Regions from separate parts of the Streptomyces sp. NPDC026515 genome, predicted to be linked through region 2. Evidence: riboswitches for the same ligand, from Rfam matches in the RefSeq annotation. Region 2 holds a riboswitch; the other holds the start of a gene.
The links. A riboswitch is a leader RNA that binds a small molecule or an ion and turns the genes downstream of it on or off. The one in region 2 is predicted to bind cobalamin.
Positions count from the first base shown of each region.

Region 1: another riboswitch for cobalamin. It lies ahead of ACZ4O3_RS23095 (CbtB domain-containing protein); the one in region 2 lies ahead of ACZ4O3_RS15705 (cobalamin biosynthesis protein).

Region 1 covers NZ_JBVHQD010000010.1:309,080-316,244, reverse strand. Annotated here, with positions in the region: gene ACZ4O3_RS23115 (RNA polymerase sigma factor) at 1-638, shown strand, start outside; gene pgm (phosphoglucomutase (alpha-D-glucose-1,6-bisphosphate-dependent)) at 1,105-2,745, opposite strand; gene ACZ4O3_RS23105 (hypothetical protein) at 3,026-3,193, shown strand; gene ACZ4O3_RS23100 (CbtA family protein) at 3,573-4,325, opposite strand; gene ACZ4O3_RS23095 (CbtB domain-containing protein) at 4,347-4,568, opposite strand; cobalamin riboswitch at 4,605-4,743, opposite strand; gene ACZ4O3_RS23090 (enoyl-CoA hydratase/isomerase family protein) at 4,816-5,874, opposite strand; gene ACZ4O3_RS23085 (GNAT family N-acetyltransferase) at 6,133-6,837, shown strand; gene ACZ4O3_RS23080 (thioesterase family protein) at 6,963-7,165, shown strand, end outside.
Region 2 covers NZ_JBVHQD010000007.1:67,265-74,429, reverse strand. Annotated here, with positions in the region: gene cobN (cobaltochelatase subunit CobN) at 1-2,409, opposite strand, end outside; gene ACZ4O3_RS15710 (cobyric acid synthase) at 2,406-3,941, opposite strand; gene ACZ4O3_RS15705 (cobalamin biosynthesis protein) at 3,938-4,888, opposite strand; cobalamin riboswitch at 4,990-5,129, opposite strand; gene ACZ4O3_RS15700 (hypothetical protein) at 5,322-5,549, opposite strand; gene ACZ4O3_RS15695 (inorganic phosphate transporter) at 5,569-6,798, opposite strand; gene ACZ4O3_RS15690 (GH25 family lysozyme) at 6,997-7,165, opposite strand, start outside.

The DNA of each region.
Region 1 (7,165 bases), on a different contig from region 2:
GCGACGGCCTGACGCGGGCCGGGCTGTGCGCCGAGGCCGTCCGGCTGGCCCGGCTGCTGGCCCGGCTGATGCCCGACGAGCCGGAGGTCGTCGGGCTGCTCGCGCTCCTGCTGCTGCACGACGCCCGCCGGGACACCCGGGTGGACGCGGCAGGCGACCTGCTGACCCTGGAGGACCAGGACCGCACGGCGTGGGACCGCGCCGAGATCGACGAGGGCACCGCGCTCCTGGAGGGCGCGCTGCGTCGCGGCCGCCCCGGCCCGTACCAGATCCAGGCGGCGATCGCGGCCTGCCACGCCACCGCGGCGACCGCCGCCGACACCGACTGGGCGGACGTCGCCGGTCTGTACGGCGAACTCGAGCGGTACGTCCCCTCGGCCGTGGTCCGGCTCAACCGCGCGGTCGCCGTGGGCATGGCCGAGGGCGGTGAGGCGGGCCTCGCCCTGGTGGCGGAGCTGGAGGCGACGGACGACCTGGCCGGTTACCACCTGCTGCCGGCGACCCGCGCCGACCTGCTGCGCCGCATGGGGCGCGGCGGCGAGGCGGCCGCGTCCTACGAACGGGCCCTGGAACTGGTGGAGAACACGGCCGAGCGGAGGTTCCTGGAGAAAAGGCTCATGGAGTGCCGGGCCGGGTAGGCACCACCGGGCGCCACGACCGCGCCGGCCGCGCCGCTTCGCGTCCTGCGGCAGTTCCCTGAACTCCTGCCATCGCACCCGAGGCCGGGGCGGACCGCGCCGGCGCGGACGGCGGTCGGTGGCCCGTCCCCGCGGATGCTGAGCGCCTTCTGAGCGAACGCCAGGGACGTGCTCGACAGCAGGGTTCCGTCCGGGCGGCGCCGCACGGCCGCCGGCCACGCCAGGGGGTGCCGTCCCGGCCCAGGGTGACGAACTCGCAGGTGCGGTGGGCGTCCAGGACCGCGAGCGCGGCGGAGTCGAGTACGGTCACCGGGCTACTCCCCGTCCAGCGGCGCGCGCATGGCGCGGCGGCGGGCCGCGTACTGGCGGCGGCCGACGGTCCGCCACAGCACCCGGCCGATCCACGGCGGGTAACGGAGGCGACGGCGCGGCCGGTCCGGCCCTCCGTCGCCTCCGCAGCCGGGCGTCAGCCGCCGAGCGCGGCCATCACGACCGCCTTGGCCTCCTCCTGTACCCGGGCCAGGTGGTCGGGGCCCTGGAAGGACTCGGCGTAGATCTTGTACACGTCCTCCGTGCCGGACGGGCGGGCCGCGAACCAGGCGTTCTCCGTGGTCACCTTGATGCCGCCGATGGCCGCGCCGTTGCCCGGCGCCTCGGTGAGGACCCCGGTGACCGGTTCACCGGCCAGCGTCTCGGCCGTGACCTGGGCCGGGGAGAGCTTGGCGAGCAGGGCCTTCTCCTCGCGGGTCGCCGGAGCGTCGATACGGGCGTAGGCGGGCTCGCCGAACCGGGCCGTCAGGTCCGCGTAGTGCTCGGACGGGGTCTTGTCCGTCACGGCCGTGATCTCGGAGGCGAGCAGGGCGAGCAGGATGCCGTCCTTGTCGGTGGTCCACACCGAGCCGTCCCGGCGCAGGAAGGAGGCGCCGGCCGACTCCTCGCCGCCGAACCCGATCTCACCGCTGATCAGCCCGTCCACGAACCACTTGAACCCGACGGGCACTTCGGCCAGCCGCCGGCCGAGGTCGGCGGCGACCCGGTCGATCATCGAGGAGGAGACGAGGGTCTTGCCGATGCCCGCGCCCGGAGCCCACTGCTCGCGGTGGCGGTAGAGGTAGGAGATGGCGACGGCCAGGTAGTGGTTGGGATTCATCAGACCGGCGTCGCGGGTGACGATGCCGTGCCGGTCGGCGTCCGCGTCGTTACCGGTGGCGACCCGGAACTCGTCCCGCTTCTCGATCAGCGAGGCCATCGCGTACGGCGAGGAGCAGTCCATGCGGATCTTGCCGTCCCAGTCCAGCGTCATGAACCGCCAGGTCGGGTCGGTGTACGGGTTGACCACGGTGAGGTCGAGACTGTGCCGTTCGGCGATGCGGCCCCAGTAGTCGACGGAGGCACCGCCGAGCGGGTCGGCGCCGATGCGCAGCCCGGACGCCCGGACGGCGTCGAGGTCGAGGACGCTGGGCAGGTCGTCGACGTACACGCCCATGAAGTCGTACCGGCCGGTGGTGGGCGCGGCGAGGGCGCGCTCGTAGGGCAGGCGCTGTACGTCCTTCATCCCGTCGGCGATGATCCGGTTGGCGCGGTCCTGGATCCAGGAGGTGGCGTCGGAGGCGGCGGGGCCGCCGCTGGGCGGGTTGTACTTGAAGCCGCCGTCGGCGGGCGGGTTGTGCGAGGGGGTGACCACGACGCCGTCCGCGAGGCCGGTCGCGCGGCCGCGGTTGTGGGTGAGGATGGCGTGCGAGACGGCGGGGGTCGGCGTGTAGCCGTCGGCGCTGTCGACCAGGACGGTGACGCCGTTGGCGGCGAACACCTCCAGGGCGGTGACCTTCGCGGGCTCGGACAGGGCGTGCGTGTCGGCGCCCAGGAAGAGGGGACCGTCGGTGCCCTGGCCGCTCCGGTACTCGCAGATGGCCTGGCTGGTGGCCGCGATGTGGTCCTCGTTGAACGCGGTCGCCAGTGACGACCCGCGGTGCCCCGAGGTGCCGAACGCCACCCGCTGGGCCGGGTCGGCCGGGTCCGGGTGCCGTGCGTAGTAGGCCGTGACCAGCCGGGCCACGTCGACGAGGTCCTCCGGAGCCGCCGGCCGGCCCGCTCGCTCATGCGGCATGAGTCCACTTCCTCCGCAGTCGTTGATCGATCGCTGGAGGCCCATCTTTCCTTGTCAGGGGCGGCGGACGCGAGTGCGGGACCGGCGTCGGCCCCGAAGACACAGCGGGTTCACGGCTGGTTCACGGCCCGCAGGATACGGCGTTCGTGCCGCGGCGGCCGGGCGGTCGGCCGAACGGCTCCCCGACGGGCGCGGCGGACGTTCCGGAAGGCCTCCGGGGCGACATACTGAACATCGGTCAACTCCCGCGCCCCCGGGGCACTCACGAGAGGCAGCACCCGTGGAGAACTCCCTCGCGCCCGCCGCTCAGGATCGCTACGACACCTATCTGAACCATGTGCGGAGCTGCCCCGACTGCCGGCCCGCGCGTTGCCGGACGGGGCAGGCGCTGGTGCGCGCCTACCTGGCGACCACCCGGGCGGAGCGGTCCGGCCCCCGCGGGCTCTGACTCCGGGCCGCGGTGTCCCCCGCCGGCGGGCGTGAGGCGGCCGGGACGCGGTGGCGGCAAAGCAGGCCGGCCCTCACGCAGCGCAGGCACTCGGCCTGAGGCGCGGCTGCCGTGCCCGAAGCGGACCGGCACTCCGGCGCGGCCCGGCCGGTCAGCTCCCGGCAGTCCGGATCGTGACGGTCCGCCAGCCGACCAGGGTCTCCAGCTCGCTCAGGAGCTGCTCTGGCCGCGGAGGCTGATGCGGCGTGGCCGGGGGTGTCCGGCCACTCGGGTCCTCCGCTCCTCGTCCTGCCCGTCCCTGCCTGATCGGTCGCGGTGCCCGCAGAAGGCGAGAGGGCCCCCGGATGGTTCCGAAGGGCCCTCGCGTGACGTGAATCGTTCAGTGAGCGGCGGGAACCGTCCGCCCGGCCGGGGCCTTCGCCGGCCTTGGGTTGAGCTGCCGATCCGCCAACTCACCGAAGAGCAGGCCGAATCCGCCCCACAGCACCAGCTGGACGGCCAGTGCCGAGATCCGGAACCGCCACAGCAGGGTGGCCGGGAAGTCCCTCGGCACCTCGTTGATGGCCGGCAGGAACTGGTAGGCGAGTCCGACGACCACGGCGAACGCGGCCACCGCGGCCATGGTCGCCCACCAGGTGCCGAGGCCCGGCTGCAGCCGCTTGCCGAGGATGGTGGCGGCGACCGCCAGCAGCACGCTGAGCACCATCATCAGGAAGTACAGCGTGGTCCGCTTGCCGATGGTGTCCGGGTCGCCCACCGACGGCGGGTTGGCCGGGTATTTCAGGAAGGGCACCACGTACACGGTGAGCAGCGCGCAGCCGGACAGCAGCAGTGCCGTCGCCCGTGGCGAGAAGCGGCCGACGCGCCCCAGGGCGAAGCAGTAGGCGAGGGCGGCGATACCGCCGAAGGCGACCCCGTACACCAGCACACCGGTGGCCAGGCCCGCGGTGGACTGCAGGGAGCGGGAGACGACCTCCATCTCGTGCTCGTGCGCGTGGGCGTCCTCGAAGCTGATCGCCTTGTCGACGTTCGGCTCACCGAGGAGATAGGCGACGACCAGGGCGAGCAGACCGGCCGCGAGGCCGGCGAGCATGCCCCGCACCAGGAGGTTTCTTACCGTTGCGGAGTTCATGAGCGTGCGGCGTCCCTCGCGTCAGTGGCAGGGGAAGCCGAGGAGGTGGCGGGCGTCGTGCACCCACTCGTGGACGTCGGTACCGCTGAACACGGAGGTGGCGCCCTGCTCGGCGCCGACGAAGTAGAGCAGGACGAGCATGAGGACGCCGAAGAAGACCGCCCAGGGAGCTATCGCGCTCAGCGGCAGCTTGGCGGGAACGACGGGGGTGGTGGCTGTCGGCTGCGCGACGGTCTGCGCCATGGCAGAACCTCCTCTGGGAGTTCGCGTCCCATCTCGGTGGAGCACTGGACGACGGCTACGGGTCTGACTCACGAGATCCCGGGGGCTCTCGCATACAGTGGCGCGACCGTGCCGGACTTGCACCGGCTTCCGTTCTGCCGTCGTCGATATCGGACCGACCGTACCGCGTGTCAGGGGCACGGCCAAGACCGCCCCACCAGCCGTGATCTTCATCTCGCGTCCGGCGGTCCGTTCCGGGCCCGCCGGGTCAGCGGCGGCGGAACCCGGCGGGGCCGGCGAGTCCCAGTTCGCGCTCGCCGAGCGGAGCGAAGAAGCGGGCCACCTCGGCGTCGGTGACCTCGGCGAGCGTGGCCGGGGACCAGCGCGGGTCGCGGTCCTTGTCGATGACCTGGGCGCGGATGCCCTCCACCAGGTCGGCAGCGGACAGGGCGGCGCAGGAGACGCGGTACTCCTGGTCGAGGACGCGCTCCAGCGAACCGAGCCGACGGGCCCCGCGCAGCGCGGCCAGGGTGACCTTCAGGGCTGTCGGCGACCTCGACAGCAGGGTCCGCGCCGCCTCCTTCGCGGCCGGGTCGCCGTGGGCGAGCAGGCGGCGGACGATCTCCTCGACCGTGTCGGCGGCGTAGCAGGCGTCGATCCACGCGCGCCGGCGGGCCAGTTCGCCCTCCGGCGCCGTTCGCACGTGCCCGGCGAGCGCGTCGCGCACCGGCCGCTCGGCGAGGTCGTCGATCAGCCGCTCGATCCTGTCCGAGGGCACGCAGTGGTCGGCCAGCCCGCACAACAGGGCGTCGGCGGCGCCGATCTGCCTCCCCGTCAGGGCGAGGTGGGTGCCCAGTTCACCGGGGGCGAGGGCGAGCAGGTACGTGCCGCCGACGTCGGGGACGAAGCCGATGCCCGTCTCCGGCATGGCGATCCGGGAACGCTCGGTGGCGATCCGGACGCTGCCGTGCGCGGAGACGCCGACGCCGCCACCCATGACGATGCCGTCCATCACGGCGACGTACGGCTTCGGGTAGCGGGCGATCCGGGCGTTGAGGCGGTACTCGTCGCGCCAGAACGCGGCGGAGGCGCTGCCGTCGCCGTCGCGGGCGTCGTCGTGGATGGCCCGGATGTCACCGCCCGCGCACAGGCCGCGTTCTCCGGCGCCGGTGATGACGACCGTCTCCACGGCCGGGTCGTGCTCCCACTCGGTGAGCGCCTCGGCGATGTCGAGCACCATGGCGTGGGTGAGGGCGTTGAGCGCCTTCGGCCGGTCGAGGGTGATGTGGGCCGCCCGGCCGGCGACGTGGAGCAGGACGTCGCTCATCCGGAGGCCTCCGTGCGGCCGCGGGCCAGGTCGACGCGCATGATCTCGTTGTTCCTTCCGGGATCCGGTGGACCCGCAGGCCACGGTTGGTCCTCCCGATACCGTACGCGTGCGGCCGCCGCGCACCGGCACGGCACCCGCGGACCCCGCCCGAGGGGGCCGCCCTCGGGCACCTCCGCGGGACTCCCGTCTCCCGCCCCGCGCACGCTGGTTACGATCATCGGCGGCACGGACACCGGCACGAAGGGAGGCTCCACGATGACGAGCGAGGGGACCGTCGTGCTCGACGACCCGGTGGGCGCGTCCCTGAGCGGCCGCCACGCGCATCTGGGCCGCCGCCTCGGCCGGGCCGCGACCTATCAGCCGGACGTCGCGACCTTCTCGTCGGTGTCCGCCGATCCCGGGCCCGAGGACTGGACCGATCTGGCCGAACTGCTCGGCCCGGGCGCGTTCGCCGACATGTTCAACTGCCCGGCGCCGCCACCGCCGGACTGGGAGCCGGTCTTCGTCCTCGAAGGCCGGCAGCTGGTCTGGCCCGGCACCGGCCGGCCCGCACCGGCCCTCGTCCCGGGCGGTGGCGACCTGGTCGAACTGAACGCGGCCGACGTCCCCGAGATGCTCGCGCTCGTCGCCAGGACCGAACCGGGGCCGTTCCGGCCGCGCACCCGTGAACTCGGCAGCTACCTCGGCATCCGCGACGGGGGCGTGCTGGTGGCCATGGCCGGCGAACGGCTCAGGCCGCCGGGCTGGACCGAGATCAGCGCCGTCTGCACCGCCCCCGAGGCCCGCGGCCAGGGCCATGCCGCCCGCCTGGTGAGCACCCTCGTGGCACGCGTCCTGTCCCGGGGCGAGCGTCCCTTCCTGCACGCGGCCGAGTCGAACACCCGCGCGCTCGCACTCTACGAACGGCTCGGCTTCGAGAGCCGCAGGCCCGTGACCTTCCGCGGCTTCCGCACCCCGTGACGCCTCCCCGGCCCTCGGCCACTTAGGTGCACTGTGCACTTTCTCACCCGCCGCGCGGGCGCGGATACCGCTAGCGTCCGAGGTGCACACCCCGCGAGGAGAGGCGTCCGTTGTCCATCCCGACCGTGTCCCAGGGCAGTTACTTCGAGGCCGTCGGCGGCCACCGTTACAAGCCGACCCCGCACGCGGGCGGGGCCTGGGCCCCGGACGAACAGCACTTCAGTCCGTTGTCGGGGCTCGTCGTGCACGCCCTCGACCAGTACCGGGCCGCGGGAGCGGACGACGGTCTGCTGCTGTCCCGGATCAGCTACGACATCCTCGGCCGCCT
Region 2 (7,165 bases):
GCCGCCGTCGAGCGCCTTGAGGATGTGGCCGATCTCGTCCGTGGTGCGGGCCAGCCGGGGCACGACCTCCGTGCAGGCGAACTCCAGCACCGCCACGGCGTCCGGCAGTTCGGTGCCGAGGACGTCACGGACGAGGGAACGGCTGTCCGCGACCGCCCAGCCGCGCTCCTCCATCCCTTCCGCGATCCGCCGGCACAGCTGTTCCAGCAGGTCGACGGCGTCGGCTGCCGTGCGGGACGGACCCTCGACCAGATCGGAGAGTTCGACCGGCACCTTCAGGGGCGCGCCGGGCTCGGCCAGCAACTCCTTCTCCACCAGGCCGAAGTGGGCGGCCAGCGCGGCCCTGAGCCCCGGCAGCGCGTTGGCCTGCCCGCCCCACACCTGCGAGGCCCGCAGCACGGCCAGCACCAGGTTCACGCGCGCCTCGGCGACCGGTCCGCCGCCGAGGATGTGCAGGCCGTCGCGGATCTGCACGTCCTTGATCTCGCACAGGTAGCCGTCGATGTGCATGACGAACGCGTCGAAATCGGCGTCGTCCGGCTGGTCGTCCACATGCAGGTCGTGGTGGAGTTCGGCCGCCTTGACCAGTGTCCAGATCTGCGCCCGCACGGCCGGAGCCTTCACCGGGTCCAGGTCGGACACCAGCGCGTACTCGTCGAGCAGCTGCTCCAGCTTGGCCAGGTCGCCGTAGGTGTCGGCACGGGCCATCGGCGGGACCAGGTGGTCGACCACGGTGGCGTGCCCGCGCCGCTTGGCCTGGGTGCCCTCGCCGGGGTCGTTGACGATGAACGGGTAGATCAGGGGCAGGTCGCCGAGGACCGCGTCCGGCGCGCAGCCGGCCCCGAGCCCCAGCCCCTTGCCGGGCAGCCACTCCATCGTGCCGTGCTTGCCCATGTGCACGATCGCGTCCGCGCCGAAGGAGTGGTCGAGCCACCGGTAGGCGGCCATGTAGTGGTGCGACGGCGGCATGTCCGGGTCGTGGTAGATCGCGATCGGGTTCTCGCCGAAGCCGCGCGGCGGCTGGATCATCACGACGACGTTCCCGAACCGCAGGGAGGCGAGGACGATGTCCTCCCCGTCGACGTAGAGAGAGCCCGGCGGCTCGCCCCACGCCTCGGTCATCGCGTCCCGCAGCGCCGGGTCGAGCTTGTCGAACCACGCCTGGTAGTCGGCGAGCGGTACCCGCGCGGGAGCCGAGGCCAGCTGCTCCTCCGTCAGCCACTCCACGTCGTGCCCGCCGGCCTCGATCAGACGGTGGATCAACTCGTCACCGCCGGACGGGTACTCGGTCACGCCGTACCCGGACTCCTTGAGGGCGTCGAGGACCCGTACCGCCGAGGCGGGCGTGTCCAGACCGACCGCGTTGCCGACCCGCGAGTGCTTGGTCGGGTAGGCGGTGAAGACCAGCGCGACGCGCTTCTCCGCGTTCGGCCTGTGCCTCAACCCGGCGTACCGGACGGCGATCCCGGCGACGCGCCCGGCCCGCTCGGGGTCGGCGACGTAGACCGGGACGCCGTCCGGCCCCTGCTCCTTGAAGGAGAACGGCACGGTGATCAGACGGCCGTCGAACTCCGGGATGGCGACCTGCATCGCCGCGTCCATGGGGGAGAGGGCGGCGTCGGACTCGCCCCAGGCCTGCCGGGAGGAGGTCAGGCACAGGCCCTGCAGCACCGGGACGTCCAGGTCGGCGAGCGCCCCGATGTCCCAGGCATCCTCGTCACCGCCGGCCGAGGCCTGCGAGGCGTGGGTGCCGCCGGCCGCCAGCACGGTGGCGACCAGCGCGTCCGCACCGGCCAGGATCTCGTACAGCCCGGCGTCCGCGCCGCGCAGCGAACCGCAGTACACCGGAAGGGCGTTGGCGCCCCGCGCCTGGATCGCCTCGCACAGGGTGTCCACGAAGGCGGTGTTGCCGCTGAGTTCGTGGGCCCGGTAGAAGAGCACGCCGACCGTGGGGCGACCGGCCCGGATCTCGTACGATCCGTGCACCCCGAACTCGGGCATCTTCCGCGGCTCGGCGAACCCCTCGCCGGTCAGCAGCACGGTGTCGGACAGGAACCTGGACAGTTCGAGGAGGTTCGCGGGCCCGCCCTCGACGAGATAGCGCAGCGCCTCCGCGACCACACCGGCCGGCACCGACGACTCGGCCATCAGCTCGGCGTCCGGCACGGCCTCGCCGCCCAGGAGCACGGTCGGGATCCCGGCGGCCCGGAGCGCGGCGAGCCCGTCCTCCCAGGCCCGCCTGCCGCCGAGCAGCCGTACGACGGCGATGTCCGCGCCCTCGATCAGCGCGGGCAGTTCCTCCGTGACGTCGACGCGCGTCGGATTGCCGATCCGGTAGCCGGCACCGGAGGCGGCCCGGGCCGCCAGCAGATCGGTGTCGGCGGTCGACAACAACAACACAGTGCTCATACGGGCGCTCCCGGTGGAAGGAAAGGCAGTCCTTGCGGCGCGCCCGACTCGATGAGCCGCCAGAGCGCGTCGGTGTCCGCGTGCTGTTCGATCAGGTCGCCGAGCCGGTCGAGCTGTTCCTCGCGCAGCGCGGCGAAGGAGGTGTCGGGGGCCGGCACGAACCGGCGGCCCGCGGCGGCCGCCACCTCGCGCAGGAAGGCCCGGCGGAAACCGTCCGACTCCAGGGAACCGTGCCAGTGGGTGCCCCAGGTCTGGCCGACCCGGCACCCGTCCAGGCTGTCTCCTCGGCCGTCGGAGATGAACGCTTCCCCTCCGGTGACCTCGGCGACCCCGTGATGGATCTCGTACCCCTCGACCCGCTCGCCGAGGGCCTCCCCGACGGGCCGGGTGAGCGTCTTCTCCCGGGCGAACCGGACGCGTACGGGCAGCACCCCGAGCCCGTCGACGTGGCCCCGGCGGCTCTCGACGTCGTCCTCGATGTGCTCGCCGAGGATCTGGAAGCCCCCGCAGACGCCGAGGACGGGCCGCTGCTCGACGGCCCTGCGCTCCAGCGCCCGCGCGAGGCCGCGTTCCCGCAGCCACTCCAGAGCCCGGACCGTCCCCCGGGTACCGGGGACGATGACGAGGTCGGCGTCGGCGAGTTCCTCCGGCCGGTCCACGAACCGCACCACGACACCCGGTTCGGCGGCCAGCGCGTCCACGTCCGTGAAGTTGGACATCAGGGGCAGGGCGCAGACGGCGACCCGCAGCACGTCCGCACCGACGGGCGGGGCCGTGCTCGACTCCCGGACGGTCCCGCGCAGCGAGACCCTCAGCCCGTCCTCCTCGTCGATACCGAGCCCGTGGCGGAAGGGCAGGACGCCGTAGGTGTGCCGCCCGGTCAGCCCGTGCAGCATGTCCAGGCCGGGTTCCAGCAGGGAGACGTCGCCGCGGAACTTGTTGACGAGGAATCCGGCGACGAGGGCCTGGTCCTCGGGGGAGAGCAGGGCGACGGTGCCGAAGAAGGAGGCGAACACACCCCCGCGGTCGATGTCGCCGACGACGAGCACGGGAATCTGCGCGTTGCGTGCGATCCCCATGTTCACGATGTCGGTCCGGCGCAGGTTGATCTCCGCCGGACTGCCCGCCCCCTCACAGATCACCGCGTCATACGTGCCCCGCAACTCGGCGAGACAGTCGAGCACGGTCCCGAGCAACCGCTGCTGCCGTCCCCCGTGGTAGCCCCGCGCGCTCAGTTCACCGACCGGCTTCCCCAGCAGCACGACCTGACTGCTCTGCTCGCCGCCCGGCTTGAGCAGCACGGGGTTCATCAGCGCGGTCGGCTCCACCCGGCAGGCCTGGGCCTGCATGGCCTGCGCCCGCCCGATCTCGGCACCCTCGCGGGTGACGAAGGAGTTGAGGGACATGTTCTGCGCCTTGAACGGCGCGACCTTGACGCCCTGGCGCACCAGCCACCGGCAGATACCGGCGGTGACGACGCTCTTGCCGGCGTCGGAGGTGGTACCGGCCACGAGCAGACCGCCGTTGTTCATGAGGTCCTCCCCGGACGCGCTCCGCGCAGCAGGGCTCCCGCCGCGCTCACCCCCAGCGCCAGCCACCCCACCCGGCGTGACAACCGCACCGCCCGCCCGATGTCGGCGAGTTCCACAGCCCGTCCCTCCCCGTTCAGCACCGGCCGGTGCTCGACCCGCCCTCCGTACGACAACGTCCCCCCGAGCCGCACGCCGAGCGCTCCCGCGAACGACGCCTCCACCGGCCCGGCGTTGGGACTCGGGTGGTTCGCCGCGTCGGACCGCCAGGCCCGCACGGCCCCCCTGGTGTCACCTCCGGCGACGGCGGCCAGTACGGCGGTGAGCCGGGCCCCCGGCCACCCCGCCACGTCGTCCAGCCGCGCCGAGGCCCACCCGTACCGCCGGTAGCGGGCCGACCTGTGCCCCACCATGGCGTCCAGGGTGTTGACGGCCCGGAACCCGAGCAGCCCCGGCACCCCGGCCACGGCCCCCCACACCAGCGCACCCACGACCGCGTCGCTGGTGTTCTCGGCGACGGACTCCACGACGGCCCGGGCGATCCCGTCGGCGTCCAGGGCCTGCGGATCCCGTCCGCACAGATGCGGCAGCCGGTCCCGGGCGGCCGCCACGTCCCCCGCCTCCAGGGCGCGCCCGATGACCCCGGCCTCACGGGCGAGTGAAGTGCCCCCGACGACGGCCCAGGTGGCGCTCGCGGTGAGCACGACGGACGCGGCGGTGGACGGCCGCACGAGCCGCTGGGCAAGGGCGCCCAGAGCCACGGCGCCACCGGCGCAGACAGCGGTGTGCAGCGCGCCCCAGCCGCGGTGGTCCCGCCACAGCACCCGTTCGACTGCCCCGGCCGCCCGTCCGAACGCGGCGACCGGATGCCCGTGGCGCGGATCGCCGAGCAGCAGATCGCCGAGAAGGCCGGCGGCGGCGCCGTACGCGAAGACGCGACCGGCACCCATCGGCTCAGCCGGCCGCGGGGGCGGGAATGGGCCGGGTACTCAACCTCGTTCGGCAGCCGCGCATGGCGATATGTCCTCACTCAGGGTGTCCACGCCCTGGTTCGACGAGACCGGCGGTGAGAGTTCCTGGCTCCCGGGGAGTGCTACCCCGGTGACAGTGGCGGGACCGCGCCGGATTCGCACCGGCTTCCTCTCTTGCCGCCGTACTTGGCTCCGGAAGTCCACCACGCCCCCGGAAGACCAGTCAACTTGCCGTTGACCTGCGAGGGGAGTGTGTGGGAAGGCCCACACCGGTGGTCCAGCGGGGCTCGTGGGGTATGCCGAAGGCCCCTTCCCGGCGGGCGGGGAGGGGCCTTTCGCCGGCCGCGGGCGGCCGGCGAGGTCAGGTCTCGGCGGTGGTCAGGCCCTGGCGGTGGTCAGTTCTCGGCCGTGGTCAGGACTTCGCCACGATCAGGTGGATGCCGTAGGCCACGGCGGCCGCGCAGGCCGCGAAGCACAGGTAGGCGGTGGTGACGGCCAGGGCCGCGGAGTTGCCCTGGGCGGTGGCGCGTTCGCGGGCGGAGAGACCCTTGATGCCGAGGGTGAAGAGGGCCACCATGCCCACGGTCACCACGAGGCTGACGCCGAAGACGGAGCCGATGGCTGCCCAGTCGATGTTCATGTCGGTTCTTCCTCGGGGGTCAGACGGTCGCGGCCGGGTCGGTGGCGGGAGCGGCGGGGGAGGGGATGGTGGCCGTCAGGCCGTCCGTGACGGTCCCCGCGGGCGGCGGGGTCACGGCGGCCATCGCCGCGGTCACCACGCCGGCCGGCTCGGTGCCGTTGACGTTCGCGCTGTCCACCACCTCGCGGCGGGAGAGCTTCCAGATCGCGGCACTGGAGGCGATGAGGAAGACGGCGACGACCGCCGTGCCCCAGTCGCCGAGGTCCGTCACGGACTCGGCGAGCGCGCCGACGAGCGCGGCCGCGGGGAGGGTGAGCACCCAGGCGACCATCATGCGGGTTGCGGTGGACCAGCGGACCGTGCCGCCCTTGCGGCCCATACCCGCGCCCATCACGGAACCGGAGACGACGTGCGTGGTGGAGAGGGAGAAGCCGAGGTGGGAGGAGGCCAGGATGGCGGTGGCCGCGCTGGTCTGGGCGGCGAAGCCCTGCTGCGGCTGGAGGTCGGTCAGGCCCGTGCCCATGGTGCGGATGATCCGCCAGCCGCCGATGTAGGTGCCCAGCGCGATGGCCAGGCCGGCGGAGAGGATGACCCAGGTGGGAGGGTTGGAGCCGGGGGCGATGGAGCCGCCCGCGATCAGCGCGAGGGTGATGATGCCCATCGTCTTCTGCGCGTCGTTGGTGCCGTGCGCGAGCGAGACCAGGCCGGCGGAGGCGATCTGGCCGGCCCGGTAGCCCTTGCGGGCGGCCTCGTCCTCGGCGTTCTTGGAGAGCGCGTAGGAGAGCCGGGTGGAGAGCATCGCCGCGAGGCCCGCGACCACGGGGGCGGCGACCGCCGGGAGCAGGACCTTGGTGACCAGTACGTCGCTGTGGACCGCGCCGAAGCCGGCGGAGGCGACGGTGGCACCGATCAGGCCGCCCATCAGGGCGTGCGAGGAACTGGAGGGCAGGCCCACCAGCCAGGTCACCAGGTTCCAGAGGATCGCGCCGACCAACGCGGCGAAGATGACCTCGGGGCGGATGCCGTTCTCGTCGACGAGGCCCTTGGAGATGGTGTTGGCGACCTCCACGGAGAGGAAGGCGCCGACCAGGTTGAGCGCGGCGGACATGGTCACCGCGATCTTGGGCTTGAGCGCGCCGGTCGAGATGGTCGTGGCCATCGCGTTGGCGGTGTCGTGGAAACCGTTCGTGAAATCAAACGCGAGTGCGGTCACCACCACAATCGCGAGGATCAGCGAGAAGTTTTCCATTTACCCAGACAATCTTTAGAGGTCATCGGCCGTTGGACCGTAGGCAACCTGGATGAACGGAAGGTGAACTGAGATGGTCTCTGTGGTGTCTGGAATTGACCTCAGGGTATCCGTACGCGGGGACGGGTGAGGCCGCCGTCCCGTCGTCCGGTCCGGCGGCCCAGTCGTCCGTAGGTCAGCGGCCCGAGGTGAACGCCTTCAGCCGGGCCGCCGAACCGTTGAAGAGATTCTGGTCACCCGGCAGGCTGCCGCTGTTGTCGTACTGCCAGAAGGTCCGCCGCGACCACCCGGCCGGGAGCGCGCCCGCGTCCGCCGGGCCGTGGCGGGGATCCACGGGGCGCGGTCCGCGGCGAAGGCGGCGCTGCCG